Regions from separate parts of the Streptomyces sp. NPDC101237 genome, predicted to be linked through region 1. Evidence: riboswitches for the same ligand, from Rfam matches in the RefSeq annotation. Region 1 holds a riboswitch; each other region holds the start of a gene.
The links. A riboswitch is a leader RNA that binds a small molecule or an ion and turns the genes downstream of it on or off. The one in region 1 is predicted to bind S-adenosylmethionine.

Region 1 (4,774 bases):
ATCGGCGGCCGTTCCTCGGTGTCCACGGAGTAGGTGCGCGGTTCGAAGCCGTCCTCGCCCCGTTCGAACTGGGTCAGGGCGGGCCGGATCAGATGGCCGCGGGCCAGCCGCAGCTGGGCGGTGCGGTAGATCGCGGCGGACATCCGGCCGAGGGCCTGGCCGTCCTGGTGTCGGTGCTTGCGCACGCCGACGTCGACCTGGGCCAGGGCGTCCAGGCCGACCAGGTGCAGGGCGTCGACCAGCATGCCCAGCTCCACGCCGTAGCCGACCGGGAACGGGAGCTGTTCGAGGAGCGAGCGGCGGGCCGCGTACTCGCCGCCGAGCGGCTGGACGAACCCGGCCAGCTGCGGCCAGTGCATGTTCAGCAGCGGGCGGGCCATCAGCTCGGTGACCCGGCCGCCCTGTCCGGCCGAACCGGCGAGCGGGCGGTCGTACATCGCCTTGACCAGGTCCACGTCCGGGTCGGTCAGCAGCGGGCCGACGATGCCGGTGACGAAGTCGGAGGAGAACTCCCGCAGGTCGGCGTCGACGAAGCAGACGATGTCCCCGGTGGTGACCAGGAGCGAGCGCCAGAGCACCTCGCCCTTGCCGGGGACGGCGGGGATGCGCGGCAGGATCATGTCGCGGTGCACGACCCGGGCGCCGGCCGCCGCGGCCACCGCCGCCGTACGGTCGGTGGAACCGGAGTCGACGACCACGACCTCGTCGACGAGCGGCGCCTGCCGCATCAGGTCGTGGCGGATGATCGCGACGATGTCACCGACCGTCTCCTCCTCGTTGAGCGCGGGCAGCACGACGGAGACGGTCTGACCGGTGCGCTGCTTGGCGGCGAGTATCCGGTGCAGCGGACGTTCGTTCATGGACCAGGAGCGGGTGGCCAGCCAGCGCTCGACTTCTTCCAGCACAGTCAGCGGCTCCTCACTGTCACGATCACACTGCGGGGTGTGACCCATCTCGCGGTTCGGACGACTATCTCAACTGTCCTGGCCTTCGGTTACAGTCTTGAACAACGCCGATGACCATCGCATGTCCTGGGGTCACCGGCCGTTGACAACCGCATACCGCTCATCCAGAGGGGCAGAGGGATACGGCCCGATGAAGCCCCGGCAACCCTCCAGTCGGCTCTCGCTGATCGCTGTCGATCACTCGCGGGGCTCCCGGCTAGGGAAGGTGCCAAATCCGTCTCACGGCGAGATGCGTCGTGAGGAAGATGAGGAGAAAGGGCCTCGCCTCACATGGCTGTGCAGACTGCTGCGACCACCACCGACCCCGCGACCGTCGACCTCGGTCCCGCCACCGCACTGAGCTGCCGCGAGTGCGGCCACCGCGTGCCGCTCGGCCCGGTGTTCGCCTGCGAGGAGTGTTTCGGCCCGCTCGAGATCGCGTACGACTTCTCGGCCTACGACACCGAGGAGCTGCGCAAGCGCATCGAAGCGGGTCCCGCGAACATCTGGCGCTACGCGCCGCTGCTGCCCGTCCCCGCGGACGTGGCGACCAAGCCGAACATCAACCCGGGCTGGACCAAGCTCGTCCAGGCCGACAACCTGGCCAGGGAGCTGGGCGTCACCGGCGGCCTGTACGTCAAGGACGACTCCGGCAACCCGACGCACTCCTTCAAGGACCGCGTCGTCGCCCAGGCCGTCGAGGCCGCGCGCGCCTTCGGCTACACCACGCTCTCCTGCTCCTCCACCGGCAACCTCGCCGGCGCGGTCGGTGCCGCCGCCGCGCGGGCCGGCTTCCGCTCCTGCGTGTTCATCCCGCACGACCTGGAGCAGGGCAAGATCGTCATGGCCGCGATCTACGGCGGCGAGCTCGTCGGCATCGAGGGCAACTACGACGACGTGAACCGTTTCTGCTCCGAGCTGATCGGCGACTCGGCCGGTGAGGGCTGGGGCTTCGTCAACGTCAACCTGCGTCCCTACTACGCGGAGGGCTCCAAGACCCTGGCGTACGAGATCTGCGAGCAGCTCGGCTGGCGGATCCCGGACCAGCTGGTGATCCCGATCGCCTCGGGCTCGCAGCTCACGAAGATCGACAAGGGGCTGCAGGAGCTGATCAAGCTCGGGCTGGTCGAGGACAGGCCGTACAAGATCTTCGGTGCGCAGGCCGAGGGATGCTCGCCGGTGTCGGTGGCCTACAAGGCGGGCCACGACGTGGTCCGGCCGCAGAAGCCGAACACGATCGCCAAGTCCCTCGCCATCGGCAACCCGGCCGACGGACCCTATGTGCTGGACATCGCGCGCCGTACCGGCGGTGCGGTGGAGGACGTCACCGACGAGCAGGTCGTCGACGCGATCAAGCTGCTCGCGCGGACCGAGGGAATCTTCGCGGAGACCGCCGGCGGGGTGACGGTCGGCGTCACCAGGAAGCTCATCGAGAACGGGCAGATCGATCCGTCGAAGTCGGTCGTCGTACTGAACACGGGTGACGGACTGAAGACGCTGGACGCCGTGGCGGGGACCGGTCTGACGGCCACCATCCGGCCCACGCTCGAGTCGTTCCGTGAAGCCGGGCTCGCCTGAGCCGGCCCTGTCCATTCCAGCGCGTCGCCCCATCGGAGGTTCACACGTGAGCGTCACCGTTCGCATCCCCACCATCCTGCGCACCTACACCGGTGGCCAGGCCGAGGTCAGCGCCGAAGGAGGCACCCTCGGCGAGGTCATATCCGACCTGGAGAGGAACCACACCGGTATCGCCGGCCGGGTGCTCGACGACGAGGGCAAGCTGCGCCGCTTCGTCAACGTGTACGTCAATGACGACGACGTGCGGTTCGAGCAGGGACTGGAGACGGCCACGCCCGACGGCGCCGGTGTCTCCATCATCCCGGCCGTGGCCGGCGGCTGATCCGCCGTTCCGCTGACAGGCTGATCGAATGACCGAACATTACCTTCGGTAAGGCCGATCACCGAGTGTTCATCCGATTGCCCCCTCCGTGAGAGAAGCGGAGGGGGCAATTCTGTGTGGTTGAGCGCGGTACAGTTGGGGAACGCGATCCCGATCTCCAGGTCGGGAGCCCCGTATTCGATACCGCAGGCCCGCCAAGAAGTAACCAAAGTGCGCGGCCGTACGCGGCTTTTGCGGCTTTTATAGGGCCCGACTTGCCCTGAATTCAGCCGAATTCTCACTACATTCCGGACCCTTCCCGTCCAGAATTCTCGTCCGATTGACCTGTTGCAGACGGCAGTTGGGCAGATACATTCAGCCGCGGTCGACGCGTTCCGGCGCACGCCCCCAACCATTGGGGAGTGAGGTCTGACCCGGATCCGCGAAGTGTGGATCTGTGCAAGGGCCAGTAATAGGGGAGTTAGGCATGGCTCAGGGCACCGTCAAGTGGTTCAACGCGGAGAAGGGGTACGGCTTCATCGCGGTCGACGGTGGTGCGGATGTTTTCGTCCACTACAGCGCGATCCAGATGGACGGCTACCGCACCCTGGAGGAAGGTCAGCGGGTCGATTTCGAGATCTCGCAGGGCCAGAAGGGGCCGCAGGCGGACATGGTCCGGCTCGCGACCAGCTGAAGCACGCGCCGACTGACAGCGTCGTTCTTCCTTCTTGTCGGAGGGCTCGTATCCCATGGGGAGTCATGGGTTACGAGCCCTTTGGCATGCCCCGGACATCGAGGCGGCGCGCGGACGGGCGCGGACGTGCCGCGGCCGCGGCGCGCCCCCGGTCCGGCCGGGCTTCCCGCGCCCGTCCGTCACCCGGCCACCCCCCCTGAACGAGCCCCCGCTTCGCGAGGGCGCCTTGCACTCTCGATGGGCGAGTGCTAATCATTGGCGTTAGCACTCTGAAGGTGAGAGTGACAAAAATGGACCGGGTCGGTGAGGCCCGCAGGCCGGGTGGGGCAAAGGACCCACGGGTCGGCGAGCCGTCCGTCGCGGGCGCGGGCGCGGTCCGTAAAGACTCACCCCCAGTCCTGGAGGGACCACTTCACATGGCCAAGATCATCGCGTTCGACGAGGAGGCGCGGCGCGGCCTTGAGCGCGGTATGAACCAGCTCGCCGACGCCGTCAAGGTCACCCTCGGCCCCAAGGGCCGCAACGTCGTCCTTGAGAAGAAGTGGGGCGCCCCCACGATCACCAACGATGGTGTGTCCATCGCCAAGGAGATCGAGCTGGAGGACCCGTACGAGAAGATCGGCGCCGAGCTGGTCAAGGAAGTCGCCAAGAAGACGGACGACGTCGCCGGTGACGGTACGACCACCGCGACCGTGCTCGCCCAGGCCCTGGTCAAGGAAGGCCTGCGCAACGTCGCCGCCGGCGCCAACCCGATGGCTCTGAAGCGCGGTATCGAGAAGGCCGTCGAGGCCGTCTCCGGTGCCCTCCTGGAGCAGGCGAAGGACGTCGAGACCAAGGAGCAGATCGCCTCCACGGCCTCCATCTCCGCCGCCGACACCCAGATCGGCGAGCTCATCGCCGAGGCCATGGACAAGGTCGGCAAGGAAGGCGTCATCACCGTCGAGGAGTCCCAGACCTTCGGTCTGGAGCTGGAGCTCACCGAGGGTATGCGCTTCGACAAGGGCTACATCTCGGCGTACTTCGCCACCGACATGGAGCGTATGGAGGCGTCCCTCGACGACCCGTACATCCTGATCGCCAACTCGAAGATCGGCTCCGTCAAGGACCTGCTCCCGCTGCTGGAGAAGGTCATGCAGTCGGGCAAGCCGCTGCTGATCATCGCCGAGGACGTCGAGGGCGAGGCCCTGTCGACCCTGGTCGTGAACAAGATCCGCGGCACCTTCAAGTCCGTCGCGGTCAAGGCCCCGGGCTTCGGCG
Region 2 (4,774 bases), on a different contig from region 1:
AGGGAGAGCTGGGCGCCGTGGACCACGCGGGAGAAGACGTCGCGGCCCAGTTCGTCCGTGCCGAACCAGTGACTGCCGCTCGGCCCGCGGAAGTTCTGCGACGGCACGCCTTTCAGCGGGTCCTGCGAGGTGAACAGACCGGGCCGGAACGAGGCCAGGACCACCAGTACGAGGACGACCGCGGACAGCAGCAGCCCCGGACGGCGTACCACGAATCGCAGCAGCCGCCGTACGTCCACGCCGCGCCGCCCGGGCTCCGGCCCCGGCCCCGCCTCGACCGGGCGGGCCAGTACCAGCACGGCCTCGGCGCGGTCGTCGCCATGGTTCTGGCTCATGCGAAACGCCCCCTTGCGCCCCAGGCCACCACGATCCGCGGGTCCAGGAGCGGGTAGACGAGATCGATGAGCAGGTTCGTCGTCACGAAGATCAGCGCGCCGAACACCACCACCCCCTGGACCAGGGGGATGTCCTGCGCGGTGACCGCCGCCGCGGTCACCCGGCCGAGGCCGTCGCGGGAGAACACGGTCTCGACCACTACCGAACCGGCGATCAGCTGCCCGACCAGCAGCCCGACGACCGTCAGCGCCGGCAGCGAGGCGTTGCGCAGCGCGTGCCGCAGATGGACCCGCCACCGGCCGGCGCCCTTGGCCCGCGCGGTCTCCACATAGGCCTGGTCCAGCGCGGTGAGCAGGCTCTTCGCCAGCACCTGGGCGACCTGTGCGCCGGTCGGCACCGCCAGCGTCAGGGCGGGCAGCACCAGCCCCTTCGGGCCGTCGTTGCCGAACGCGGGGAACCAGTGCAGCCTGAAGGAGAACGTCTCGACGAGCAGCAGTCCCACCCAGAACGTGGGGACCGACACTCCCAGCGGCGGCAACGACAGCAGGAACTGCCGCAGCCAGCGCCGGGAGGTGTGCGTGGCCACCACCGCGAGGCCGCTGCCGAGCACCACGGCCAGCAGCAGGGCCGCGCCCGTCAGCTGGAGCGTCTGCGGCAGCGCGTCGGCCAGGGTGGAGGTCACCGGGCGGCCGGTGGAGACCGCGTCGCCGAAGTCCCCGCGCACAGCCCGGCCGAGGTACTCCGCGTACTGCACGAGCACCGGCTTGTCGAAGCCGTACTCGTGCCGCAGGGCGGCGAGCTGCTCCGGGTCGACCTGCCCCGAGTCCATCCCGGCGCCGGCCATCGCCGTGACCGGGTCACCTGGCAGATAGTCCAGCACCAGGAACGACACCGTGTACGCCGCCCACAGCACTCCGACCGCCTGCGCGAGCCGCTTGATCACATAGCGTCGCATCCGCTAGCCGATCCAGGTGTCGTGCAGCTGGAGCCGGCTGGAGGCGTCGAAGTCCAGGTCGTGCACCTTCTGTGACGCGCCCAACTGGGTCTGGAGCTCCACCACGGGCACGTAGTAGGCGTTCTGGACCAGCAACTGCTGTGCCTGGGTGACCAGTTGCTTGCGCTTGGCGGCGTCGACGGTCGCGGCCTGTTCGGACAGCGCCGTGTCGAGGGGGCTGGGGGGCAGGTGGTAGAAGTTGGCCAGCTTGGTGGAGAAGGAGCTGCGCAGGATGTCGGGGTCGGCGCGGGTCACGTTCCCCCACACCGCGTCGAAGTCGCCGGACTGGAGCGTGGTGGCGAACTGGGTGACCTGGAGCTGCTTGAGGACCACGTCCACACCCACGGCCTTGAGCTGCTGCTGGACCAGCTCCAAAGCGGGCTGGTTGGTGGCCGCGTTGGGGAACCACTTGACGGTCAGGGTCAGTTTCCTGCCGTCCTTGGCGCGGATCCCGTCGCTGCCGGTCTTCCAGCCGGCCGCGTCCAGCTCGGATCTGGCCTTGGCCACGTCGAAGGCCAGACCGGACGCGAGGTCGGTGTAGTCGGGCGTGGTGTGCGCCAGGACGCTGGTCGCCGCCCGGGTGCCGGTGGGGAAGACGGTGTCGGCGATCTGCTGCCGGTCGAGGGCGACCAGGATCGCCTGCCGCACCCTGGCGTCCCTGAGCGCCGGGCGGGCGTTGTTGAGGCCGAGGCCGAACACCACGCCGGGGTTGGCCCGCCGGGGGAGGGTGACCTGGCCGCCCTTGAGCGCCGCCTCGTTGGCCTTGCCGACGCTGCTGATCGCGTCCACCTGGCCGGACTGGAGACTGCCCGCCCGCACACCCGCCTCGGGCACTACCTTGAACACCAGCCTGTCCAGGTACGCCTCGCCCTTCTTGCTCCACAGCGAGGAACCCCAGGCGTAGCCGGTGCGCTTGGCCAGAGTGATCGACTGGTTCTGCACGTACTGCTTCAGCACGAAGGGCCCGGATCCGATCACCCCGTCGCTGCACTTCTGCTGCGGGGTCTTCTTGACACTCGCCGACGACTCGATGCCCAGCGAGTGGGTCGAAGTGGCCTGCAGGAACTGGGCGTTGGGCTGACCGAAAGTGACTTTCACGGTGAGCGGGTCGATCACCGTGGTGCCCTTGACGCCGCTCAGATAGCCCTCGGCGAGGGTGCCCAGGGCGCCGAGACCGGGCACCGCGTCGAAGTTGTCCTTGACCACCTGCGCGGTCAGCTTCGAGCCGTCGCTGAAGGTGACACCGGAGCGCAGGTGGAAGGTGAACGACGTGGCGTCGGAGCTGACGTCCCAGCTCTTCGCCAGCCATGGCACGATCTTGCCGGTCCTGGGGTCCTGGTCGGTCAGGGAGTCCACGATCTGGCGCACCGAGTAGATGGTCTCGTTGCTGCCGACCTGCTGCGGGTCCACGCAACCGGAGTCCGAGCCCACCGCGAAGGTCAGGGTGCCGCCGGACCTGGGCTGTCCGGAGGCGCCGCCGGAATCACCGCCGCCGGAGCCACAGGCGGTCAGCAGGACACCGGTGGTCGCCAGGGCGGTAAGAGCCGCCCACCGGGAGGTTCTGACATCGGAAAGTGCAGTCACGGAGGGCTTCTCCTCGTCGTGTCACCGGGCACGGTGTGGTGCGGGGCATGGCCGGGCGCGGGCGTGCGGTCCCGGTCGGCGCGACAGCGGTGCCGGGGGAGCGCTGTGCAGGGGGGGTTCAGTCGGAAACGGGGATCAAAGACAGACGGAGATCAGGCGCAGGCCGGTGCGGTGAGCGCGGGCGCGTACCGCGAGCGGCGGCGGGAGGGCCCGTCAGTCCTGACAGAGGCAGCTGGTCGAGCGCTTGAGGTCGATGTGGCGCCGGCGCGAGAGCCGTGAGAACACGGTGGCGCCGGCGTAGCGGGCGCTGAGGTCACCACCGTGCCGCATGTCGGTCCTCCACATAATCCCGGCCCCGGTCACGGGGCCACGCGCTTGCAGAGATCGTCGATGATCCCGCCGGGCTTTCACCTGGAGCACCCCGCCGCGTGGGAGGGTTGCCGATCAGCGAGCCAGGGCTTGACGCTGACACTCAATGCCGTTCGTGACCATACGGAGTGGTCTCGTCGTACGTCAATGGCGGGAAAGGGACGCCCTGCAGGGGGCAGTCGGACCGGGAGCGGATCCGGCTCAGGAACCGGCCAGCTCGGGAAGCACCCCGAGCGGTGCTCGCCACGCGCCGGATCGAGGTCGACCATGGCGGAAGGCATCTCACCCCCGGGACGCATGGTGGACGCTTCTTTCCGGCTGTGCTTTGATCCGACCATGGAGACCACTGGCCCGGCACACACGGTGCCGCTCGACCCGTTCTGGGTGAGCCGCCGCGCCGACCAGTTCGACCAGGTCTGTTGCCGATAGCCGTCCGACGGCTCCCGATCTCGCCTTCCTCCCGCTGCCCGCGGCCTTCGAGCGCCCTCGGCCGGCCGCCCTTCGGGCGCGGCGGGAAGGCTCGCGCGTCCGCCCTGCCGTGAAGGAACCTCCCATGGCCCAGTCCACAGCCCTGCCCGTCATCGACATCTCCCGTTTCCGTGCCCCGGACGCGGACCGCGGCGCCTTTCTCGCCGAACTCCGCTCCGCCGCGCACGAGGTCGGCTTCTTCTACGTCACCGGGCACGGCGTCCCGGCAGCGCTGCGGGAGGAGGTGCTCAGCGCGGCCCGCAGCTTCTTCGCGCTGGCGGAGGAGGAGCGGCTGGAGATCGAGAACCTCAACTCGCCCCAGTTCCGCGGCTATACCCGCACCGGCACCGAATACACGGCGGGCGGCGCCGACTGGCGTGAGCAGATCGACATCGGTCCCGAACGGGCGGCGCTGGAGACCGGCCCGGCGGATCCCGACTACCTGCGCCTGATCGGCCCCAACCAATGGCCCTCCGCGCTGCCGGAGTTGAGGGGCATCGTGCTGCGCTGGCAGGCGGAGGCGCTGCGGGTGAGCCGTGAGGTGCTGCGGGCGCTCGCTGCGGCCCTCGGACAGGAGGAGGGCTACTTCGACCAGTGGTTCGACGACGAGGCGGCCGTGCACGTGAAGATCGTGCACTATCCGCCGCGCGCTGCCGAGGACGCCGACCAGGGCGTCGGCGCCCACAAGGACTACGGCTACCTCGCCCTGCTGCAACAGGACGAGGTGGGCGGGCTCCAGGTGCGCCGCGAGGACGGCGAGTGGATCGACGCGGTGCCCGTGCCCGACGCCTTCGTCTTCAACATCGGCGAGATGCTGGAGATCGCCACCCAGGGCTATCTGAAGGCCACTCAGCACCGGGTCGTCAGCCCCCGGTCGGGCGTTCACCGCTACTCGATCCCCTTCTTCCTGGGCCCGCGCCTGGACGCGGTCGTCAAGCCGCTCCGACTGCCCCCGGAGCTGGCGGCGCTGAGCCGGGGCGTCACCGACGATCCGGACAACCCCCTTCTCGCGGCCTTCGGGGA
Region 3 (4,774 bases), on a different contig from region 1:
CAGAGGGTGCAGCGCCACCGCGTCGTGGCGGTCGGCAGGGGAACCGTCATCGTGGCTGTTCGCTTCCTTCTAGTGTCCGTGACGCGCCGTCCCGACGCGTGTGGCTCGTTACCCTACGGCCTGGCGAGTCCTCGACGCGGCCCTGTCCGCGGCGGCGAGGCGATCTGCACCGGTGCGTCCGGTTACGCCATGCTCTATGTCCATGATCGGCAACTGGAATCCGACGGCCGTGCGGACCGTACGGAACCTGAGGGGCACCTCGGCCCCCATGACGTACACCCTGATCGCCGTGTGCTGCCTGATCTTCCTGCTCGGCCCGGCGTCCGGCTTCAACCACTCCTACGGCACCGGGGACGCCCTGGCCGCCGCCCAGCGCGCGTACTTCCGGCGCTGGGGAGTGGTCCCGGCCGACCTGTTCGACGGCCCGGCACGGGAGCTGCTCACCCCGGCCACGGCGCTGTTCATCCACGGCAGCTGGGTGCACCTCCTGGGCAACATGCTCTTCCTCTTCGTCTTCGGGACGATGACCGAGGAGCGGATGGGCCGCGTGGAGTTCACCCTCTTCTACCTCGTCTGCGGCTACCTCGCGCTGCTCGGCTACGCGGCCGCCAACGCCTCCTCGCAGCAGTCGCTGGTCGGGGCGTCCGGGGCGATCTCGGGAGTCCTGGGAGCGTTCCTCTACCTGTTCCCCAGCGCCCGTGTGACCAGTCTTCTGCCGTTCCTCTTCTTCCTCCCGCTGCGGTTCCCGGCCTGGGTGGTGCTCCCGTTCTGGGCGGCCCTGCAGTGGCTCGCCCTGAACCAGGCGCCGGCCGGTCCGGGCGTCGCCTATCTCGCCCACGTGGTCGGCTTCGGGCTCGGCCTCGGCTACGCGTGGGTGCGGTACGGGCGTGGGACTAAAGTGAAGGCCGCCCCAGCTCCGGCTCCCGAGGGAGAGAACCAGCCGTGATCACCGCGATCGTCCTCATCAAGACCAGCGTGGACCGGATCCCCGAGATCGCGGAACAGATCGCCGCGCTGGACAGCGTCAGCGAGGTCTTCTCCGTCACCGGCACCTACGACCTGATCGCCATGGTCCGGGTGCGCGAGCACGAGGACCTGGCCGAGGTGATCCCGGGCCGCATCAGCAAGATCCAGGGCGTGGAGGGCACGGACACGCACGTGGCGTTCCGTACCTACTCCCAGCACGACCTGGAGGCGGCGTTCGCGATCGGCCTGGACAGCTAGAAGCCCCTTCAGGGGCGCGGGGAACCGCGCGGCCGGTCCCCGCCGGCCCGCACCGTGGTCCACCGCGGGTCCGTCGTGGCCGATCGCGCGGTTCCCCGCGCCCCCGAGGGGCGCTGATCAGACCGCCGGGACGCAGCGGCCGTCCTCCGTGCGGTACGACCACTTCGCACCGTCGGCCACCAGCTCCCGCACCGCCGTCACGAAGCGCTCCACGTGCTCGTCGGGCGTACCCGCGCCGAAGCTGACCCGGATCGCGTTCAGGGACTTCTCCCCCGGCGCCGCCTCCGGCGCCCCGCACTCGCCCTGGGTCCCGGGGTCGGAACCCAGCAGGGTCCGCACCAGCGGGTGGGCGCAGAAGAGGCCGTCGCGGACACCGATGCCGTACTCGGCGGACAGGGCCGCGGCGAAGTGGGAGCTGTTCCAGCCCTCGACGACGAAGGAGAGCACGCCCACCCGCGGGGCGTCGTCGCCGAAGAGGGACAGCACGCGGACCTCGGGGACCTCCGCGAGGCCCGCGCGGACCTTGGCGATCAGGTGCCGCTCGCGGGCCACCAGCGTCTCGAAGCCCGCCTCGGTGAGCGCCTTGCAGGCCGCGGCGATCGAGTAGGCCCCGATGACGTTCGGCGAGCCGGCCTCGTGGCGGGCGGCGCTCTCGTGCCACTCCACGGCCACTCCCCCGTCCTCACGCCGGGTCACCGTGCGGCTGGCGCCGCCGCCCGCGAGGTACGGCTCGGCGGCCCGCAGCCAGTCGGCGCGGCCGGCCAGGACGCCGGAGCCGAACGGCGCGTACAGCTTGTGGCCGGAGAAGGCGATCCAGTCGACGTCCAGGTCGCGCACGCTCACCGGGTGGTGCGGCGCCAGCTGGGCCGCGTCCAGCACGATCCTGGCGCCGTGCGCGTGCGCCGCGGCCGCCAGTTCCCGTACCGGCCACAGCTCACCGGTGACGTTCGAGGCGCCGGTGACGCAGACCAGGGCCGGGCCGTGGGGATCGCGGGCGGCGAGGGCGCGCTCCAGGGTCCGGACGGCCTGGGCCGGGGTGCGCGGGGCGTCCAGGTAGCTGACCCGGGCGTCCTGCCAGGGCAGCAGGCTCGCGTGGTGCTCGGTCTCGAAGACGAAGACCTGGCAGTCGGCGGGCAGGGCGCGGGCCAGGAGGTTCAGGGAGTCCGTGGTCGAACGGGTGAAGACCAGCTGGTCGTCGGGGCGGCAGTCGAGGAACTCCGCGACGGTCCTGCGGGCGTTCTCGAAGAGGTCCGTGGAGAGCTGGGAGAGGTAGCCGGCGCCGCGGTGGACGCTGCCGTAGTAGGGCGCGTACGCCGCCACGTCGTCCCAGACCCGCTGGAGCGCGGGGGCGCTGGCCGCGTAGTCGAGGGCGGCGTAGGTGACTTCGCCGCCGGTGACGAGCGGGACGGTGACATCACGTCCCAGAACGGGCAGCGGGGCACAAACCGACGGGGTGGAGACAGCGGTGGAGACGGACATGGCGGAACTCCCGTGAGAGGAAAGAAGAAGGCGGAACAGGCATGCGGACAGGTGCGCGGAAGGGGGGCTCGGCGCCCTAGCGCATTCGCTTGCTCACGGGAGACTCCCTCGGTGACCAGGATCCCCGGGCCGTGCTCGCTGGACGAGCGTGAGGGATCCGCGCTTGCCGCAGACCTCGCTGCCTACGGCCTGGTCTTCACCCGGGGCACCCCGCCACGGACGGAGGGTTGCCGGACAGTCGGCCGGGGCCTCATGACTGTCACTCATGACCTGAGAGGAAAAGTAGAGGAGATGATCGCCGGCGCGCAACCTCTGTCCGGATGACGGAACGCAGGTCGCCGCGCCGGCGCGTGATCTCCGGCCGGCGGGCTACCGGTGGGTCGCCGCCGCCCAGCGCTCCAGCACCCGCTTGGCCGCGCCCGAGTCGACCGACTCCGCGGCCCGGTCCATGCCGGCGCGGATCTGCCCGGCCAGCGTCCCGGTGCCCGGGTCCAGGGCCACCAGCGCCGCCGCCGAGTTCAGCAGCACCGCGTCGCGGACCGGCCCCGTCTCGCCGTCCAGGAGCCGGCGGGCGACCTCCGCGTTGTACGACGGGTCGCCGCCGCGCAGCGCCTCCACCGGGACCAGGCCGATGCCCACGTCCCTCGGGTCGAAGCTCTCCTCGGTGACCGTGCCGTCGCGGACGATCCAGACCCGCGAGGTGGCGGTGGTCGTCAGCTCGTCGAGGCCGTCGTCGCCGCGGAAGACCAGCGAGGAGTTGCCGCGCTCGGCGAAGACGCCCGCGACGACCGGCGCCATGCGCGGGTCCGCCACGCCGACCGCCTGGGCCCGCACCTGCGCGGGGTTGGTCAGCGGGCCGAGGATGTTGAACACCGTACGGATGCCCAGCTGGCCGCGGGCCGCGCCGGCGTGGCGCAGCGCCGGGTGGAACTTGACCGCGAAGCAGAAGGTGATGCCGGCCTCCTCGGCGACCTCGGCGACCCGCCGCGGGGTCAGGTCGAGGTTGACGCCGAGCTTCTCCAGCACGTCCGAGGCGCCGGACGCGGAGGACGCGGCCCGGTTGCCGTGCTTGACGACCTTCGCCCCGGTGCCGGCCACCACCAGCGCCGACATCGTGGAGATGTTCACCGTCTTGGCGCCGTCGCCGCCGGTGCCGACGATGTCGACCGTGCGGCCGGGCACGTCGATGACGTTGGCGTGCGCGTACATCGTGCGGACCAGCCCGTTGATCTCGTCGACCGTCTCGCCCTTGGCGCGCAGGGCGACGACGAAGCCGGCGATCTGGGCGTCGGTCGCCTGGCCGCGCATGATCTGGTCCATCGCCCAGGCCGTCGCGTCCGCGCTCTGGTCCTGGCCGTACAGCAGTGCGTTCAGCACCTCGGGCCAGGAACGGCCCGCCGCGGTGTCGCCTCCAGCGGGGGTCACAGCGCTCATGGAGCCGCTCCTGATCGTCGTACGGGGAAAAGGGTCGTCGGGGCCTACCCTATCCAGCTCCGGACACGGCGAAGGGCCCCCGTCCGTACCCCGGACGGGGGCCCTTCGGCCGTCGTGTGGCGACGCGGTCGATCAGTGGTGGCCGTGGCCGCTCGTGATCTCCTTGTACTCCTCGACGGTGGGCTTCGGGATCTGGCTGTCCTCGCCGTAGTAGGCGCTGCTCAGCTTGGCGCGGAGCTTCTCGGACCCCTTGATCTTGCGCTCGACACCGTTCTCGTCGACCCCCGCGCCGACCTCGGCCGGCTCGTACTGGTGGTGGGCCGTGAGGGTGTGCAGCTGCTCCTGGCTGAGCGGCTCGTGCACCTCGATGAACTCACCGTGCGGCAGCCGCTTGATGATGCCGGTCTCGCGACCGTGCAGCACCTTCTCGCGGTCCCGGCGCTGCAGGCCGAGGCAGATCCGCTTGGTGACGATGAACGCGATGACCGGTCCGGCGAAGAAGAAGATCCGGACGAACCAGGTCACGTCGTTGATCGACAGGTGGAAGTGGGTGGCGATGAGGTCGTTGCCACCACCGACCAGCCCGATCATGTACACGGTCACCCAGGCGACACCGAACCCGGTACGGGTCGGGGCG
Region 4 (4,774 bases), on a different contig from region 1:
CGACCAGGACGGCGAACGGCTCACCGGTGTCGTGCCGGGCGGCTCGGACCAGCAGCCTGTCGGCGACGCCGATCCCGGTGGCGTACCTCTGGCAGCCGTTGAGGAGATGACCGCCCGTCGCCGATGTCAGGACGAGCGACGGTTCGTGGGAGGCGATGCCGCCTCCCCAGAACCACTGCCCCGACGTGGATTCCCGCTCAGTGACGGCCGCACGGTCCGGGTCGGCGAAGAACCAGGGGCTGAAGGAGAGGAAGTAGTGGTTGCCCAGCAGGCTGCCGATGGCACCGTCCGACGCGGAGACGGTCCGTACGACCGCGTAGGCCGTACGCCAATCGGCACCTCCGCCTCCGTGTTCGGTCGGCGCCAGCAGCGTCAGCAGCCCCGATTCACGCAGCCGTGCGACCTCTTCCAGCGGTGCTTTGCCGGCGTGTTCGCGCTCGGCAGCGTCCGTGGCCAGATCGTCCGCCAGCTCGCGGGCTATGTGCAGCCAGTCGACCTGTCCGGCTCCCGCGTCGGTCGCGTCCTCCGCGGATACCGTCACGTCCGCACCAGCGCCGTCGTGCGACAGCGGCTGTCGGCACGGCTCAGTGCTGCGATCATGATGTCTTCCTCCAGGAGACCGTTGACGACGCGGCGCACGGCGAGAGCGCGGCGATGCGTGGTGACGCGTCGGCCTCATTCATCCTCACCCCCCTTTCGATCAGCGTCAACGTTTCCCTAGTAATCCGATCGGAAAACTAGGAATGGTGCGGCGATCCGGCCGATTCACGTCCCCGGGTGGCGGATTCGCCATGCCGGGCGGCGCGATGAGCGGTCCTCGTGTGTGGCGTGCTCGACGGTCTTCGGCGGTGCCGCGCGGGGAGTCCGGCGGGACGAGCGCGGAGACGGCCCTGCCACCGTTTCGGACACCGCGGCGGACGAGGGCACCCTCGGTCAGAGGATGTCGTGACCCCGGGTGGCGCCGCCGACGTGCCGGACGAGTGAGAAGACCGTCCGACGGCGCAGGGTGAAGCCGATCGACTCGTACAGCCGAATCGCGTTCGTGTTGGTGGCCGCGGCGTGCAGGAACGGGCGTTCGCCGCGCTCCTTGATGCCGGCGGCGACCGCGCGGACGAGACGGGTGGCCAGGCCCCGGCCGCGGTGGTCGGGGTCGGTGCACACGGCGCTGATCTCGGTCCAGCCGGGCGGGTGCAAGCGCTCACCGGCCATCGCGATCAGTCGGCCGCGGTGGCGGATGCCGAGGTAGGTGCCCATCTCGACGGTGCGGGGAAGGTAGGGGCCCGGCGTGGTGCGGGCGACCAGGTCGAGGATCTCCGGCACGTCGTCGGGCCCCAGCCGTACGGCTTCGGAGTCAGGTGCGGCCCGCAGGGAGACGTCCACGAGCTGGACACCTCGTCCGGTGCGCACAACCTCCCAGCCGGCCGGCGCCTCGGTGATGCCTCGCACCGAGGCGGTGCCGCCAGGTTCGACGAGCGTGGCGAGATCGGCCCAGGCGCGCGGGTCGCGTGCGTCGGACATGGCGTGGAAGGGGGCCATGTCCCGGGGATAGCGGACGGCGTGGCCGACGCGTCGGGCGAGGTGGGCGTGCGGGCCGGTGAGCGCTGCCCAGGTGGGGTTGTCCAGGACGTCGGAGGGGCTCGCGGCGAGAGGGGTGACGGACATGGTGGGGCGGTCTCCGCGGTTCGGCTCGTGGGGATCGACGGCACGATCGGTGACGGACAACAGATGCGCGTACGACCGCACGCGACCTCGAGAACGACGCGCGGCGGACCCGAGAACTGCGTAGATGGCGTCGCCGTCGCCCTTCCGGCTGCCGACGCCGTTCGCGCTTGCCGAACGTCATCCGGTCAGGTCGGCACCTGGGACTCCCCACCGCAGCGGGAGGGCGGGGCCGGCCGGTGCGTCGGGGCCTGACGCCGAAGCCGATGAACCACGTGCGTGGTTCCAGTCCAGGATCTGGACTGCCGCTCCTGCGGCCTCCAGGCCATGGCAGCGGGCGTGGTGACGGCGTCCGATGCCGTCGAGGTCGAGATGGCAGCCGAAGGCGGGGTGGGCGGTCAGGCGACGGGCGTAGGCCCACAGGGTGGGATGACCGGCGATGCGCTGGACCGCGCCCGCGTCGAGATGGTGGCGATGCACGGTGTCGAGCTGGACCAGGGCGACCCACAACTCGACGTCCGCGGCGGTGACTTCGTCGCGGATCATGTAGGTCCGCCCGAGCAGCCACCGCTCCAGTGCTCCCAGCGTCTCCAGCAACGTCACCAGCGCCGCTTCACGTTCCTCCGGCTCCCCGCCGGCCGAACCGGCGCTCTGGGCGGCCTCGTTCATGCGCTGAGCGCACATTCGCTCGACGGCGTCGATCTCCGAATCGGCACCGCACGGGTAGAGCGCGGACCGGCCGCCACCGAATCTCCCGGCGAGGTCGCGCATGATGTCCGGGGCGTGGGTGCTGACGATCCGTCCGGACCAGCCGTCGCTGAGCACCGGCGCCGTGGGCGGGCCGGTGAATCGGTGGGCGCTCGCCTCGTACAGCGGACGCAGAACCGAGTGGCCGCCTTCCGGGCCGTCCGGCACGGCGGGCAGGAAGGTGACCGGACAGGCGGCGTCAAGGCCGAGGAGGCTGTGGGCGACCGCGATGCGCAGTCCGTCGGGACCGGCCGTCGACAGATGAAGGCGGTAGCGGCCGGGAACGGCGTAGTGGCCGCTGCGCGCATCCCTTCCGATGCGGCCCCGGAAGGCCGGTGCCGACTGGTGGGACGTGTGTGCGGCCGACGGTGTGACGGTCATGGCTCTCCCAGGAAGCGGGCGCGGACGTATCCGCGGCGGAAGCGGCGTCGAAGGGGAGAGCAGGACTCACCTGCGCCCACCGGACGGGACGGCTCCTCGGTGAGACCGGGGGCGTCGTCAGTGCGCTACGCGCGTGCCTCGGTCCTCCCGGCGCCCGATCGCACTGCAGACGCGCAGCAGGTCGATGTGGCGGCGCGAGGTGAGAAGGAGAGACGGACGGGTCACTCGGACGGTGACCGGACCACAACGCCTCATGCTTCCCTATCCGTTCACTAGGATTCCCTCAGTGAGTGTCGATCCGGCCGACCTCGGCGTCAAGAGGCTCGTCTCGCATCGCGGACGCGCCGGTGGACGTCGACGTCGGCGCACTCCGCACGGTTCGGAGCGGTCAAGGGCGCCCGAACGACCGTCCTCCCCGCCGGTCCGTCCCGCCTCGATCGGATCGCCTGGTCCCGGATCCCGTACACACGACTGCCACGAAGCTGTCACACGCGGACCGGAATGCGGGTTCGGCCACGGCCCGTTGCCCCTGGCATGACTGTGGGAGTGGTACTCAACGCGTCCAACGCCGCGAACCAGGTCGACGCCACCGTACGGCTGGCCGAGGAGACCGCGGAGTCCGGGCTCGCCTCGGCCTGGTTCGGACAGACCTTCGGCGCGGACTCGCCGCAGCTCGCGGCGATCGTCGGACGGGAGGTGCCCGGACTGCAGGTCGGCACCTCCGCGATCCCCGTCTTCGGCCGCCATCCGCTGCTGGTCTCCAGCCAGGCCCTGACCGCCCAGGCCGCCACCCACGGCCGCTACCACCTCGGCCTGGCTCTGGGCACCAGGCTGCTGACGGAGACGGGCTTCGGTCTGCCCTTCGAACGCCCCGTCGCCCGGCTGCGCGAGTTCCTCACCGCGCTGCGGCAGCTGACGGAGACGGGCACCGCCGATTTCCACGGTGAGCTGCTCACGGCCACCACCCCGTTCCCGTCCCGGGTGCCGGGGGCGGAGGACGGCGTCCCGCTGCTGGTCGCCGCGATGGGGCCGCAGGCGCTGCGGGTCAGCGGTGAGCTGGCGGACGGGATCCTGCCGTACCTGGCGGGTCCGCGGGCCCTCGCGGAGCACGTCGTGCCCGCGCTGCATGCCGCCGCCGAGGCAGCCGGCCGCCCCGCGCCCAGGGTGGTGGCGCTGGTGCCGGGCGTGGTCACGGACGACGTGGATGTGGTGCGGGCCAAAGCCGTGGAAAGCCTCGCGTTCTACGAGCGGATCCCGTCCTACGCGCGGGTCATCGAGCTCTCCGGTGGTCGACGGGCCGGCGACCTGGCGGTGATCGGCGACGAGAGGGCGGTCGAGGCGGAGGTACGCCGTTACCGTGACGCGGGCGCCACCGAGGTCGTGTTCTCGGGCACCGACATCGCGGGAGAGGCGGACCGCCGGCGCACCTGGCGGCTGCTGGGCGAACTGGCCCGGTGAGCCGGGCCATGGGCGGGAGAGGACCCGGCGCACCGTGAGGAAGGCGACCGCCGCGGCCGGCCCTGCGCCGCTCGACCGTGGGATGCCCGCCGTCCGCGGCCGGGGACACCTGGTCCTCAGCGCCGCGGGCTGATTCCGGCGACCGTCAGCGCGAGCAGCCGATGCGCCTCGGCGGTGGGATCGTCATGGTGTTCCGTGGCCAGTGCGATGCCGGTGACCAGCGAGATCAGGTCCGTCACCGTGACGTGCGCGGCCACCGCACCGGCTCGCTCGGCATTGCGCAGCAGCGGGTCGACGGCGGCGCCGAGCCGGGCGGAGCAGGCGTCGACGTGTGCCCCGGAATCGGCTGTCGATTCGGTCAGCGCCTCGGCCATTCCTCGCGCCGTGGTCGCGTACGAGGTCAGGGCACCCAGCCATGCCAGCAGCGCCGCGCGGGCGTCGTCGGCTCCGGAGAGCTGCTCGGCCTGGTCGCACAGGACGGAGATCCGCTCACTGAAGACCGCTTCGAGCAGCGCCCGACGGCTGGGGA

Region 2: it holds a riboswitch for S-adenosylmethionine, as region 1 does, so the genes downstream of both, ACIRQ9_RS32405 (putative leader peptide) here and thrC (threonine synthase) in region 1, are expected to answer to the same signal.
Region 3: it holds a riboswitch for S-adenosylmethionine, as region 1 does, so the genes downstream of both, ACIRQ9_RS07590 (aminotransferase class V-fold PLP-dependent enzyme) here and thrC (threonine synthase) in region 1, are expected to answer to the same signal.
Region 4: it holds a riboswitch for S-adenosylmethionine, as region 1 does, so the genes downstream of both, ACIRQ9_RS32525 (GNAT family N-acetyltransferase) here and thrC (threonine synthase) in region 1, are expected to answer to the same signal.

The regions. Positions count from the first base shown of each region.
Region 1 covers NZ_JBIWNY010000006.1:142,686-147,459, forward strand. Annotated here, with positions in the region: gene ACIRQ9_RS11905 (glucosyl-3-phosphoglycerate synthase) at 1-905, opposite strand, end outside; SAM riboswitch class I at 1,063-1,217, shown strand; gene thrC (threonine synthase) at 1,236-2,522, shown strand; gene ACIRQ9_RS11915 (MoaD/ThiS family protein) at 2,569-2,844, shown strand; gene ACIRQ9_RS11920 (cold-shock protein) at 3,311-3,517, shown strand; gene groL (chaperonin GroEL) at 3,934-4,774, shown strand, end outside.
Region 2 covers NZ_JBIWNY010000027.1:59,712-64,485, reverse strand. Annotated here, with positions in the region: gene ACIRQ9_RS32420 (ABC transporter permease) at 1-335, opposite strand, end outside; gene ACIRQ9_RS32415 (ABC transporter permease) at 332-1,291, opposite strand; gene ACIRQ9_RS32410 (ABC transporter substrate-binding protein) at 1,295-2,914, opposite strand; gene ACIRQ9_RS32405 (putative leader peptide) at 3,128-3,244, opposite strand; SAM riboswitch class IV at 3,281-3,394, opposite strand; gene ACIRQ9_RS32400 (isopenicillin N synthase family dioxygenase) at 3,837-4,774, shown strand, end outside.
Region 3 covers NZ_JBIWNY010000003.1:367,716-372,489, reverse strand. Annotated here, with positions in the region: gene ACIRQ9_RS07605 (hypothetical protein) at 1-50, opposite strand, end outside; gene ACIRQ9_RS07600 (rhomboid family intramembrane serine protease) at 203-946, shown strand; gene ACIRQ9_RS07595 (Lrp/AsnC family transcriptional regulator) at 943-1,224, shown strand; gene ACIRQ9_RS07590 (aminotransferase class V-fold PLP-dependent enzyme) at 1,342-2,703, opposite strand; SAM riboswitch class IV at 2,858-2,974, opposite strand; gene trpD (anthranilate phosphoribosyltransferase) at 3,073-4,137, opposite strand; gene ACIRQ9_RS07580 (cytochrome bc complex cytochrome b subunit) at 4,270-4,774, opposite strand, start outside.
Region 4 covers NZ_JBIWNY010000027.1:87,543-92,316, forward strand. Annotated here, with positions in the region: gene ACIRQ9_RS32520 (acyl-CoA dehydrogenase family protein) at 1-541, opposite strand, end outside; gene ACIRQ9_RS32525 (GNAT family N-acetyltransferase) at 934-1,662, opposite strand; SAM riboswitch class IV at 1,821-1,931, opposite strand; partial or broken gene ACIRQ9_RS32530 (glutathione S-transferase C-terminal domain-containing protein) at 1,945-2,787, opposite strand; gene ACIRQ9_RS32535 (LLM class F420-dependent oxidoreductase) at 3,322-4,245, shown strand; gene ACIRQ9_RS32540 (TetR/AcrR family transcriptional regulator) at 4,362-4,774, opposite strand, start outside.